Regions from separate parts of the Sessilibacter sp. MAH3 genome, predicted to be linked through region 2. Evidence: predicted binding sites of a transcription regulator. Region 2 holds the regulator's gene; each other region holds the start of a gene.
What was found. Region 2 encodes FNR, which switches genes on or off when oxygen is low (the NO sensors DNR and NnrR bind a similar motif). Its sites were predicted from a motif close to TTGATNNNNATCAA; they were not measured.

Region 1 (3,197 bases), on a different contig from region 2:
AACAGATGGCATTTCCGGTAGTACGGCATCGTATTCAAATCGCTGCCGAAATGGAAATCGATGGGCTTACGAACGACCAAGTTTTGATGCAAGTATTTAATCAGGTAGAAGCTCCACGAGTATGAGACCCACCGAAAAACTCTTAAAAATTCTACTCGTTTGGGGTTTACTGGCACTCATTACGGCCGTTTTACGTATTTTCTCGGTATCCGCTGCGGATCTACTGAGCTCTGTGTGGGTGGTAGCGGGTATATTTATTGTGATTGTTGCTTTCGTTGATTATTTCTCTGTAGGGAAAATCATAAGACTGGGCATTCGACAACAGATTCCAAGCTCTTTAGCACTTGGTAACAATACAAAATGTTCATTGAAAATTACCAATACCTTAGCTCGTGATATTGATATTACTGCCGCGTTCGCGCCCAACACAAAAATAAAATTTGAAGGTTTTCCGCTACAGTTTTTGTTAAAACAAGGCACGTTCAACCTTATTAATTATCATATTAAACCTGTAGACCGTGGCAATACCACCATTGCAGCGCCTGTTTTCCGAATAAAGTCTCGCAATGGTTTATGGGATTACAAAACGTCACTTGGTAACGATACTGATGTAAAAATTTATCCGAATTTCTCTCCTATCGCCCAGCTATCAAATATGGGTGTAGAACGACAAATACAACAATTAGGTATTCATTTGTCTCAGCGTCGCGGCGAAGGCATGGAGTTTAAGCAATTGCGCGAATTTGTTGAGGGCGATTCTCTCAGGCAAATTGATTGGAAAGCAACTTCGAAAGCTAGAAGGCCTATTTCACGTGAATATCAGGACGAAAAAAATCAAGAAATTTTCTTTTTACTCGACTGCGGAAGACGCCTACGCCAAAAAGACGATGAATTGAGTCATTTTGACTACGCTCTGAACGCCATTTTACTTACCGCTTATATTGCCATACGCCAAGGTGATTCCGCCGGATTTTTCAGTTTTGCGGGAGACAATCGCTATTTAAGTCCAGTTAAGGGCGTAAATGGCGTTAATACTCTACTCAATAACCTGTACGACATTCAAAGTACACTCGAAAATACCGATTTTTTGAAGCTAGCAGAAGACTTTACCGTGCGCCACAAACGTCGATCGTTAGTTGTATTGGTTAGTAACATTCGTGAAGAGGATCATGACGATCTTATAAAGGCAACTCGATTACTGTCGAAAAAACATATTGTCTTGGTTGCAAGTCTCAAAGAAGCCTCGCTTGAGCATCAACTCCAAGAACCTGTCGTAAATTTTGATTCTTCGATTGCATTTACGGCCACGCATAAGTATTTGCATGAACGCAGCTTAGTCATTAAGAAATTGCGTTCAGCCGGAGTGTTTGTTATAGACACATTGCCTGAGTTTTTACATGTTCGTCTAGTAAGTGAATATTTCCGCTTAAAACGCAGCCACCTACTTTAAAATTCGACATTAATTGTTCTGCTAATCAAAACCAAACTTAAATTTAGAACCAACACACTTCATGAAATAGCGAAGCTAAGGTTACAAACCTCGCGATGACAATGCGTAAATACGCACCAAAAGACAGGTACAAATTTACCAGAGCGGCTTAATCTTTCTTGGCTTAATATTTCTAATTGTCAATTGTGATAGATCAATTCGAACAGATGCTTATAAATTAAGCTAGCAAGAGTTAAACATCGGAGGTCGTAGTCATGTCCGTACTTCATGCTTGTACAAAAAATCCTTCTCAATTGCTTGTTGCGGTCGCCACAGATGACGAGTTAACCTTGTCTTCTCATGCAGGCAGAGCCAAACACTGGGATATTTACACAATCTCTAGAGATAACGCTCAATCGAAATTCTTGTGGAGTATTGCCTTAAACTCATCAGGCACTTTGCACGAATGGCATGTTAGCGACGATGGCAATCGCCACCCATTGCATCAGGTTGATTATGCTATTGCCGGATCGGCGGGAGACGGAGTAAGAAATAAGCTAGCTTTACGAAACACCGAACTCATTACTACTAACGAAGCCGATGTACAAAGTATTTTGCGTTATTTTATTGAAGGTCAAAAGCCGCCGTCAAATCACGCTCATGAGCAGATTTGTTTAGATCCAGAACACCGAGCGGCCCGCTCAGCATAACTAAAACTAATACAACATTGACCAGTAGCAACTGGTCAATGTCTTTTTTGTAAATCTATTTTAAATTTATTACTGTCGGTAATCGTCCAAAACTTCTTGACCCCAACCCAGTAATTTTCCAGATTTAAAGACCAGCGGCGTAGTTACCTTTTCACCATCTTTATCATCGGAATCAGTCGTAGAATAATAAAGCACGTAGATTTCCGAGTTATTGATTGTGAATGCTTCGGATTTTTCTGGACTTCCCAATTTTTCAACAACTGAATCTCTACTTTGGCCTAAATCCAACAGACTGATTTTTTCGGCAGTAATATTGTGTGATGCACTCCAATCAGATGCCGTATTGCCTGCCACAAAAATGCATCCGCTCAGCAAACTGGTTAAGCCAAGGCTCAATACACTAATACGGACCAACTTTAGTGTTTTCATAATCTCTCCTAATCGGTTTCTCTATTTAATCATCTAAGTTTCAAGATCAGACGCAACGGCTCGAATAATGGTTGCAGTAAATATAGGAAACTCTGATTAACCTAGAGTTTCTCGCGACACAAGGATGTGTCGCCAATTTCAAGAACGGTAAGTGATTGAAATTGTGAAGAAATTGGAAATCACATTTTCAATTTCTGTCCTCTGATTAAATCATGGATGAGTTAATCGGAGGTTCCTATAGATATTTTTAAAGATCATTCTTAATTAGACAGATAGAAAACCCTAATTTGGCTACAGTTTTAGCGAACGACAACAGATGTCACGGCAACAAAAGCCAACAACACTTTGATTTTATTTAGAAATTTTACCCGAGCAAAGACATTCGTTACTGAAGAATCTTGAATTTTCTGTGCAATGCTTCCACATTAATTACGCTGTTAAATATCTCTTTTAGAAGTATTTCACACAATCCAAAACACATAATTAAAGATGCTCAGGTAAAGGGGCGCCACATTCTTTACAAAATTTAGAATGGCGCTCATGGCCGGATTTTTCACAGTTTGAACAAACAATACGAGTTCGCTCTAAGAGCATTTCTTGGTTGATTTCAGCGGTTAAAATCCCTGTAG
Region 2 (3,197 bases):
TTTGTAAGTCGTTGAAGCATTGGTTATACCGTTTTAACTATCTGTTTTGTGCTGAGTTTGTATTATGTTTTTGATGTTGTGAAATGGCTCGTTTGATAAACTCGGTTTTGCTGATTCCTTCGGCTGCACAAATATTGATCAGCTTGTCGGCTTCTTCTCGATCAAGCACCACCTGAAGGCGTTTCTTTTCGCCTTTGGTTATCTGTTCCCGGTAGCGTTGTTGTCGTTGTGTTGCGGTTTTATCCACGGTGAAGCCCCTAAGCTAAATCGCGTTACACTGTAACGGATCTGTGGGCTTTGGTCGAAAGGATTTTGAAAGAACCATTGTTGCTCTGTGTTTGATGATTATGTGTTTGATGATTAATAGTTGACCTGATCGAGGGTTGCAGGTGCATACAGCCTTGTTAAATTCATTCAACTGTAGCGAGTTGGCGCCTATCTCTGTTGGATACGGACGGAAATGACGAAATCGCTGTAAGTCCCTCCCTCCCTCACCACCATAGAATTTTAAAAAGCTCCACGATGTTGGGTTTTTTTCTGCCTTAAAAAACTCGTCGAAGTTAACGCGGAGAGATAGGTTAAGAACCCGAGCGGGACTAATGCAAAGCTAAGCAACAAACTGAACGGGCCGCAATTACTGAAATGAGGATGAAGCTGTAAGGCATTTACCAAAGACTTTCGGCCCTGTTCGCAATGACCGTTGATTGATAGTTTGTTTCCCGTCAAATATCTAATTTTTAAGATTGATTTAACTCAATGCCCTAATTGCTGTATACGAATAGATTGTTAAGTACAGGTTTAATTGGTGGTGTTGAGTGTTTTAGTCGGTTGATTAAATCGAATGGGTAGTTTTTTGTGAGTTGTTTGGCGGAATTTTGTTAATTTGATCGCTGTTTGTAATGTAGTTGATTTTAATTAAGTTTGTGAATAGTTACTTACGGCAAAGTTATCTAAGATTACAACTGATTCTACATTCTTGTTTTTCTATATTTATAATTGAAAATTTGTAAGGCTGTTCAGATTTTTATATTAAATAAAAAAAGTTTTTTTGATATGTTTTGCGAACATTTTTGGCCAAGGAATTCGGTATTTTTAGAAGGCTCAATGATTCTTTAAAAGCAATACCAAGTTATTTTAACGTGGAATTGTTCTAAGTAATAAATCGTTACGAATAAGAATTTATTGACGGTGCTTTTTGATGAGAAAATGCTTCGGGATTAGAAAGTGTTGCAGAACTAAGAGGAGCTTTTCTACCGACCGAGATCGGTAGAAGGTAATCTAATGTGGGAATACGTGTAGACAAACCGCTTTAAATACTCATCACAATTCAAAGCGAAGTATAAATTTGTGTTATTCAGCACTCGCCACTTTTTGGTCGTAGGAGCAGTGTGTGCCAGCTAGCTCACTTAATCCTACAAGGTCAATAATGGTGATGTCACGCTGGGCAACTTCAATAAGGCTTTCTTTTTGGAACCTGCGAATAAGTCGGCTTACGGTTTCAATAGTAAGGCCAAGGTAGTTGGCGATATCTGTACGCGACATAGAAAGACGGAAGTGCGTTGCAGAATATCCGCGTTGTGAGTAACGACTAGAAATGTTGATTAACAGCGCTGCTAGGCGATCTTCTGCGGAGCGCTTGCCCATCATCAATAGGAATTCGTTATTGCTTTGAATCTCGGCGGAGAATAGGTTGTACAGTTGCTGCTGAAGCGCAGGAACTTTTTGTGACAAATTGTCGAGTTGTGCTTGCGGCAAAAAGCAAACGCTGCTGGTTTCTAGCGCTTCTGCAAAGCTGTTGTGAGTTTTACCGTGATAGGCATCAAAGCCTAAAATTTCACCAGGGAATGAAAACTCGGTGATTTGGCTATCGCCATTGGTTGCAATTACCACCGATTTGAAGCTGCCTGAGCTAATGGCGAACAACCCTTCGAAATGATCACCGGTATGATAAAGGGTCTCACCCGCATGGAGTACACGCTTTTGTTGCACCACACCTTCTAGTTGGCCAATATCATCGTTGGACAGGGTGTGAGGCAGACAAAACTTACTTACAGCGCAGTTACTGCATCGTACATATGAGGTAACAGTCATAGGTAACTTTCCTACCGGGCTTATCTTGTTGAAATTCTACAGGACTTTTGATCTGAGTGCATAGTTTAAGGTTGCTATATCAGCAATATACGTTATTGAGGGAGATAGGTCGATAGCTTCGAGGCGTGAGAATTTACAAATACGCCTTCTTTGCGCAAAACTTAGCTTCCTTGGTAATAATCAATAAATTTTTTATTCGATCAACAGCTCAAAAATTCAATTTGTTTATTTTTACTGCAATAACAATAGACTATATAGCAGGGAACATCGGTATGAAATGCGGGCTTATTAGCCCGCACGTCTGAAGTAGGAAGCCAATTGATTGGCAAACCATTGACCGCTTGGTGTTAATCTTAGTTTTTGCTGATTACTGATTACCATTTGTTGCCCAAACTCTTGTTCTAAATTAGATAATTCTTTTGCAAAATAATGGTCGAAACTGGTTTTCCAGCGGCTTTCAAACTCTTCTTTATTCACTTCTAAATTACACAGTAAGCGTTGAGTGATTTCTTTTCTTATTTGATCATCGACCGACAGTTCCGTACCGCGATAAACCGAGTGTCCGTAGCTTCTCACTTGGCGGGTATAGTCACGTAAACCCAACTGGTTTTGCCAAACGGCTGATGGCGTACTGGATATCGCCGACAATCCAAAACCAATGACGGTATCGGCAACGTCTGGAACATAGCCATGTTGAGTCCATTGTAGACGACCACTTTTGGTTGCATCGCACAAGGGGTCATCGTTGCTAACGAAGCAATCGGGGCCAATTGCGCAATAACCGCTACTTTGAAGATGGTTGATGGCAAAGGTGCGCATTTCCATAACGGTTTTATCTTCGGGAACTGATTCGATATCAATCAGCGATTGTGAGGTAAATATTTTGGGATTGTGGTGATATTTACGCAGAACAACTCGTGAGGGCGACAGTTTTAACAGTTGTTTTAGGCTGCTCATAAATGAGCCCAAGCTCTGTTGTGGTAATCCAAAGGTAACGTCGAAACTGACGGATTGAATGCCTTGCGAGCGAACATCTGAGGTTGATTGTTTCAGTTTTTCGAAGGTGTATTTTCGATTAATGACTTGCTGAACCTGTGTACTAAAAT
Region 3 (3,197 bases), on a different contig from region 2:
AATTAAGTGTTGGTGCGGAATTGGGTAATTATTCTATTGATGATGAAGGTATCGACGGAATCGATTCGGATTACTTACAGTTTTCTGCTAAGTTTGATTTCTAAGAAATCTTGTTAAAAACTCGGTTTTGCTCGGGTTTCTTAAACACAGGGACGTGTTTTAGATTAACCAGAGATTCATTAAGAGTAGGTGTTGCTATTTTTAAATAGTAGCCATTTAAGACTACTTCAACTGATGGTTATATTTGATTTAATAAAACATTCTTTTAAATTATTTTCCTGCCTGTATTCTGTTACTTCTACCGTCTTCTAAAAACTCTTTAAAGGCTCTCTAAAAGTTCTTCTAAAAATCGGTTAAAGCTCAGTATTGCTGTTTAGTCTTGAAGGTATTTTTGGTAAAAAAAACGCTTTGCAGCTGATTTTTACCTGAGCACGTTCCGTTGAGCAGTATCCTTGCTAATTTTCCAAATCTTTCTTAATAAAAATATTCTTTCTTGTCTAAATAAGCTTGCCGTAAGTGCTCTACCAGCAGTTTAATTCTAAGGTCTGGCAGGCGAGTTCTTGGGTAAACCGCGTAAATACCCAAACGTTTACCAACGTGTTCGGCCATTATCGAGACTAATCTTCCCGCCAGTAAATCTTCGTGCACCAGTACACGTGGCAAATACGCAATGCCAAGCCCCGTTAAGGCAGCCTGTCTTAGCGCTTCTAAGTCGTTGGCGTTTAAGCTACCGCGCACATGCACTTGAATATCTTCGTTATCACGCTTTAACGCCCAGTGATCGAGTCCGGCACCTTCGTATTTATAAATCATACAGTTATGGTCAGATAAATCTTCGGGTTGCTCCGGTTTGCCGTTGCGCGTTATGTAGGTCGGGCTTGCACAAATAATCCATTGCGAATCGATAAGTCTGCGCGCGATAAGGCTAGAGTCTTCGAGGTGTGCCGTACGAATGGCGAGATCAAAGCCTTCTTTTATAAGATCAAAACAGCGGTTATCTGGTGTAATTTCTACCGATATCTCTGGATAGATGGCGCAAAACTTGGCAATGGCGTTATTGAGGACAAAACGCGCAGAAACCACCGGCATGGTGATTTTAATGTTACCGCGAATCTCGTTACCGTAGCCGGTTACGGCATCTTCGGCTTCTTGAATGGCAAGTTTAGCCAGCCGAGATTTTTGATAAAGCACAATGCCCGCGTCGGTAAGACTCAATTTGCGGGTGCTGCGATACAGCAGTTGCGCATTAAGCGCCTGCTCTAGGCGGGCTATTCGCTTACTAACCACTGAATTACTCAGTTCTAGCTGCTCAGCAACCCGAGAAAATGATCCTGCCTCTACAACATAAGCAAAAAGCAATATGTCATCGGCTTTGGCACCGTGCTTATGATTTGTCATTATATAAAAAAAAGAAAAAATGTTGTTTCCATTTGATCATATATCAGCAGGGATCAGATTGGTACTGTCCTGCTTCTCGTTAAACCTTGCCTTCTACGTTGATATACGTGAAAGCTTTCGGTAACGGAAACCATAACCAGATAACCACAATAAAACAATAAATTAAAAAAACGGAGATGTACCCATGTCAGACTGGATTTATGGGCTGGTTGCCTTATCACCCATCGCATTGTGCGGCGTATTACTTTTAGGATTACAGTGGCCTGCCAAAAAAGCGATGCCGGTGGCATTGGCGGCAACCATAGCAATTGCATTATTTATTTGGCAGATGACTTTAACCCGGGTAATGGCTTCGGTATTACAAGGTGTGATAGTCACTGTTTCTGTTCTTTGGATTATTTTTGGGGCTATTTTCTTACTTAATACCTTGCAACGTACCGGTGCTATTAGCGTTATTCGCCATGGCTTCACCCACGTTTCACCCGATCGCAGAGTACAAGCCATTATTATTGCTTGGTGTTTTGGCACCTTTATAGAAGGTGCTTCTGGCTTTGGTACACCCGCAGCCATTGCCGCCCCCTTAATGGTGGCCATTGGTTTTCCGGCATTAGCGGCCGTGCTTATGGGTATGATGATTCAAAGTACTCCGGTTTCGTTTGGCGCGGTAGGTACACCGATTGTTATTGGTGTAACCAATGGATTAGACAGCGCTGCTATTGGTGCTACGCTTGAATCGCAAGGGTCAAGTTGGGCGCAGTTTCTTCAGGTAATCACCAGCGAAGTTGCCATAGTTCATGCCATTATCGGTACCTTTATGCCGATTTTTATGGTGTTTATGTTGACGCGCTTTTTTGGCAAAGATAAAAGTTGGAAGCATGTTGTAGAAATAATCCCTTTCGCGTTGTTTGCCGGAATAGCCTTTACACTTCCATATATGATCACCGGTTTATTACTTGGACCAGAATTCCCATCGTTGATTGGCGGCATGGTAAGTATGGCGATTGTGGTTACCGCGGCAAAACATGGATTCTTAATTCCTAAAAATACATGGGATTTTGAAGCGACCAATCTTTGGCCAAAAGAGTGGTTTGGTACCCTAACCATTAAAGAAGAAGACACCGGCTACAATCCCAAAATGCATGCAGTCATTGCTTGGGTTCCTTATTTATTGGTTGCGCTTTTATTGGTGGCAACTCGTGTATTCCCAGATATTAAAGCGTTATCAAACGGCATTTCTTGGACTGCAAAAAGCATTCTAGGTGAAGCCGGTATTAACGCGGGTATTGCACCTTTGTATCTGCCCGGCGGTTTATTGGTGATTTCTGCGTTGGTGGCAGCATTCCTTCATTGTCGCGGCAGTAATTCTTTTAAATCTTTAGGTTATGCTGCCAAAGAGTCGAGCAAAACATTATTAGGTGCGGGATTCGTTTTATTATTCACCATACCCATGGTTAGAATTGTGATTAACTCCGGCGTTAACGTGGGTGACTTGGCGAGTATGCCAGTGGCCAGTGCGCAATTATTTGCCGATATTTTTGGCCAGCTATTCCCGTTTATCAGCCCAACCATTGGTGCTTTGGGTGCCTTTATTGCCGGTTCGAATACGGTATCTAATATGATGTTTAGTCAGTTCCAGTTTGAAGCTGCGCAAACCTTAGGTATTTCAACCGCATTATTAGTCGCTACCCAAGCGGTGGGTGCTGCCGCCGGAAATATGATCGCAATTCATAACGTTGTTGCAGCTTCTGCAACCGTGGGCCTTGTGGGTCGAGAAGGTGCAACTCTGCGTAAAACCATTA
Region 4 (3,197 bases), on a different contig from region 2:
TAGAAAGATTCGGCAATTAAAAAAATGCAGCTGGTTGGAGTTATTTTCTTTAGAAACAGATTGATCGGCTCTATATCGATTCTGCTCATTGCCACTCAAGGTTTGCGCACTATCATGACTGAAATATTCAGTGGTAGATCCTAAAAAATCTTTTATTTTTTCACTAAGAATCAGTTTGTGTACAAGATTATTCATAATCAACCCATTTCAATAGCGCTAAACAGACTATAGGAACCTGTGATTAACTCATCCATATTTAATCAGAGGTTCCTATACCTTCACGCAGGTTTCAACATCGTCATTAGGTTTTACTAATTGCTCGGCCAGAGCTTTATCAACCTTCAAAAGATCGGCTAACATTGGCCAATCGAAACCCACCGTTTTAAAATCATCGATACTAATCAATGGACGCCGAATCAATACCGGATCAAGACACATAGCATCAAGTAACTGATCTTCCGTCATGGAATCAGGAGTCATATCTCCCTGTTTTATCGCGGGCGCAGTCTTATTGTACCATTGTGACTTTGGCGTATTGATAAAATACGAAATGAGCGTTTCTTTGCGCCAAGGATAGGTTAATAAATTTTCTTCTTGAAATTCTATACCCGCCTGTTGCAAAATTTTTCTCTGCCTACGATTGTTAATACAAGTCAGCTTGCCGTAGAAAATAACCTTAGATCTGCTCAATTTTTCAATCCACTGTAACAACAAATTTTCAATCCACTGTAACAACAAAATGCCAGTCTTAAGAATATAGGAAACTCTGATTAACCTGAGTTTCTCGCGACACAAGGATGTGTCGCCAATTTCAAGAACGGTAAGTGATTGAAATTGTGAAGAAATTGGAAATCGTATTTTCAATTTCTGTCCTCTGATTAAATCATGGATGAGTTAATCAGAGGTTCCTATAGTTTTCTATCTTGCCTGAATTTCTCGCAGAGCTTCTTCCATTTTTTCAGGAGGAATACCGGTTAGTGAACCCATTGGATTGATGGCATTACCCTGCGCATCCAATATGGTTTCTTCAATTGGGCAAATACTAGAACACTGCGGATCAGCGTAATCGCCCTCACACTCGGTGCATTTTTTGGGATCAATAACAAAATGTTTAACGTCAGCAGAAAGATAAATCGCATCGTTTGGGCAAACCGCAGAACAGGCATGACAACTTACACAGGAATCAACAATGGATAATGACATTTCAGCATCTCCGATTTTATTCAGCATTTAACCTTGATAGTAATAGTAGAAAATGACGACCATCAAAAAATACCGGTACCAAGGTTTATTAACGTATCTTATAGGAACTTCTGAATAACTCGTTCTCGATTTAATCAGAGGACAGAAATTCAAAATGCGATTTCCAATTTCTTCACAATTTCAATCACTTACCGTTCTTGAAATTGGCAACACTTCCTTGTGTCGCGAGAAACTCTAGGTTAATCAGAGTTTCCTATATAAAAAGCACTCTCGATAATCGAGAGTGCTTATATCAATCAGGCAGTGGCGAGACTTTCCTCTTCAACTTCTTCCAAAGCACCAGATTCAATCATCTCTTGATAAACAGCCATTACCGCGTCGTCAATTGGCTCCATGGCGTGTTCGCCATTGGGTTGAATTCCGGCTTCTTCCAAAAGACCCCAGGGTTCAAAACCAATTTTAGAGCAGAGTACGGCCTCACAACCTTGCAATGCCCGAATACTTCCGGCCAATGCACTTTCTTTTTCGCCACAACTGTCGCCACCAATACAATATTGATCGACCTTGCGGTGGCTAATAAAGCGAACACCGTCTTGAGATGCTTCATAAATTAAAAATTCGGTAGCGTGACCAAAATGTTGATTAATTACACCTTGGCCACTGGTTGCAACTGCCATAAGCACGGGTCGATATTTTTTACTGCTTATGACCGGCGTTGCGGCTGCGGCTAAACGGGCTTTTTTCGCTTGTTTCTCTGCGAGTTCTTCTTCAATACCTTGATGAACAGCCGCACGTACTTTCATGGCTTTACCGTAGTCGATATCCATTTTAGCGATTTTATCTAACGTGAATTCTTCACCGCGATCTTCGCCTAAAAGACCCACAGCGTCGGCACGACATTGACGGCAGTGACGCATCATGTTCATATCACCCGAACATTGATCTTGCAAATCTTGTAATTCTTCGGGGGTTGGTCCGCGTTGACCCATCACACCATAAAAAGTACCGTGCTCGGCTTCGGCAATTAATGGCATTACGTTATGTAAAAATGCACCTTTCGATTTAACGATACGGCTCACTTCTTTTAAATGCTGATCATTAACACCCGGAATCATCACCGAATTTACTTTCACTAAAATGCCCCGAGCGGCAAGCATTTCAAGACCTTTTTGCTGTTGCTCGATCAGAATTTTTGCACCTTTAATTCCGTGAATACGGCGATTATTCCAATAAATCCATGGATAAATTTTGGCACCAATTTCTGGATCGACGGTATTAATAGTGATAGTAACGTGGTCTATGTTGGTTTTTGCTAGCTCTTCAACACTCTCGGGCAACGCTAAACCATTGGTAGAAACACACAATTTAATGTCTGGCGTCTCTTGGGTAAGCATGCGGAATGTTTTAAAAGTGCGTTCTGGATTTGCTAATGGGTCGCCAGGTCCGGCAATACCTAACACGGTCATCTGCGGAATATTCGCCGCAACGGCCTTTGTCTTCATCACGGCTTCTTCTGGCGACAGTAATTCTGAAACAACACCGGGACGAGACTCGTTGGCGCAATCGTATTTACGATTACAGTAGTGACATTGAATATTACAGGCCGGAGCCACCGCAACGTGCATGCGCGCAAAATAATGATGCGCTTCTTCTGAATAACAAGGATGATTATAGACTTTCTGGCGAATATCCTCGGGCAGATGAGACATTTGATCGTCTGTACTACCGCAAGAGCCCGAAGAACAACCCCCCTCCTCACTTGCAGATACTGCTTCATTTATCACGCTAAGATCCATAATGAACTCCTTAACCTGCCATATCACAAAATTGGTTTTAGGAAGTGGATCGTCGGTTTTGGTGTTAACCTTGTCATTTGACAAAATTAATTGCGATTCACCGAGCAACAAATGCTTAAACAGTTAAACAATAAAATCTCTGCATTCTCAGCCAAAAATATTTTCAACAAAAAACACTTAGATACATTATTTTAAATT

Region 1: a site for FNR is predicted at 1,634-1,647, ahead of ACYQ2C_RS14585 (NifB/NifX family molybdenum-iron cluster-binding protein). Genes of this name have one in related genera too.
Region 3: a site for FNR is predicted at 1,497-1,510, ahead of ACYQ2C_RS06475 (L-lactate permease). Genes of this name have one in related genera too.
Region 4: a site for FNR is predicted at 1,256-1,269, ahead of ACYQ2C_RS07695 (4Fe-4S dicluster domain-containing protein). Genes of this name have one in related genera too.

The regions. Positions count from the first base shown of each region.
Region 1 is NZ_BAAGIE010000025.1:40,400-43,596, reverse strand. Features, by position in the region: gene ACYQ2C_RS14595 (AAA family ATPase) at 1-125, shown strand, start outside; gene ACYQ2C_RS14590 (DUF58 domain-containing protein) at 122-1,450, shown strand; gene ACYQ2C_RS14585 (NifB/NifX family molybdenum-iron cluster-binding protein) at 1,705-2,139, shown strand; gene ACYQ2C_RS14580 (DUF3192 domain-containing protein) at 2,209-2,568, opposite strand; gene ACYQ2C_RS14575 (ion transporter) at 3,052-3,197, opposite strand, start outside.
Region 2 is NZ_BAAGIE010000002.1:192,388-195,584, reverse strand. Features, by position in the region: gene ACYQ2C_RS02365 (Eco57I restriction-modification methylase domain-containing protein) at 1-20, opposite strand, end outside; gene ACYQ2C_RS02360 (ribbon-helix-helix domain-containing protein) at 38-247, opposite strand; gene fnr (fumarate/nitrate reduction transcriptional regulator Fnr) at 1,351-2,091, opposite strand; gene ACYQ2C_RS02350 (radical SAM protein) at 2,380-3,197, opposite strand, start outside.
Region 3 is NZ_BAAGIE010000007.1:147,420-150,616, forward strand. Features, by position in the region: gene ACYQ2C_RS06465 (DcaP family trimeric outer membrane transporter) at 1-104, shown strand, start outside; gene ACYQ2C_RS06470 (LysR family transcriptional regulator) at 475-1,398, opposite strand; gene ACYQ2C_RS06475 (L-lactate permease) at 1,583-3,197, shown strand, end outside.
Region 4 is NZ_BAAGIE010000009.1:117,534-120,730, reverse strand. Features, by position in the region: gene ACYQ2C_RS07705 (nitrogen fixation protein NifQ) at 1-195, opposite strand, end outside; gene ACYQ2C_RS07700 (ArsC/Spx/MgsR family protein) at 271-690, opposite strand; gene ACYQ2C_RS07695 (4Fe-4S dicluster domain-containing protein) at 919-1,203, opposite strand; gene nifB (nitrogenase cofactor biosynthesis protein NifB) at 1,500-2,999, opposite strand.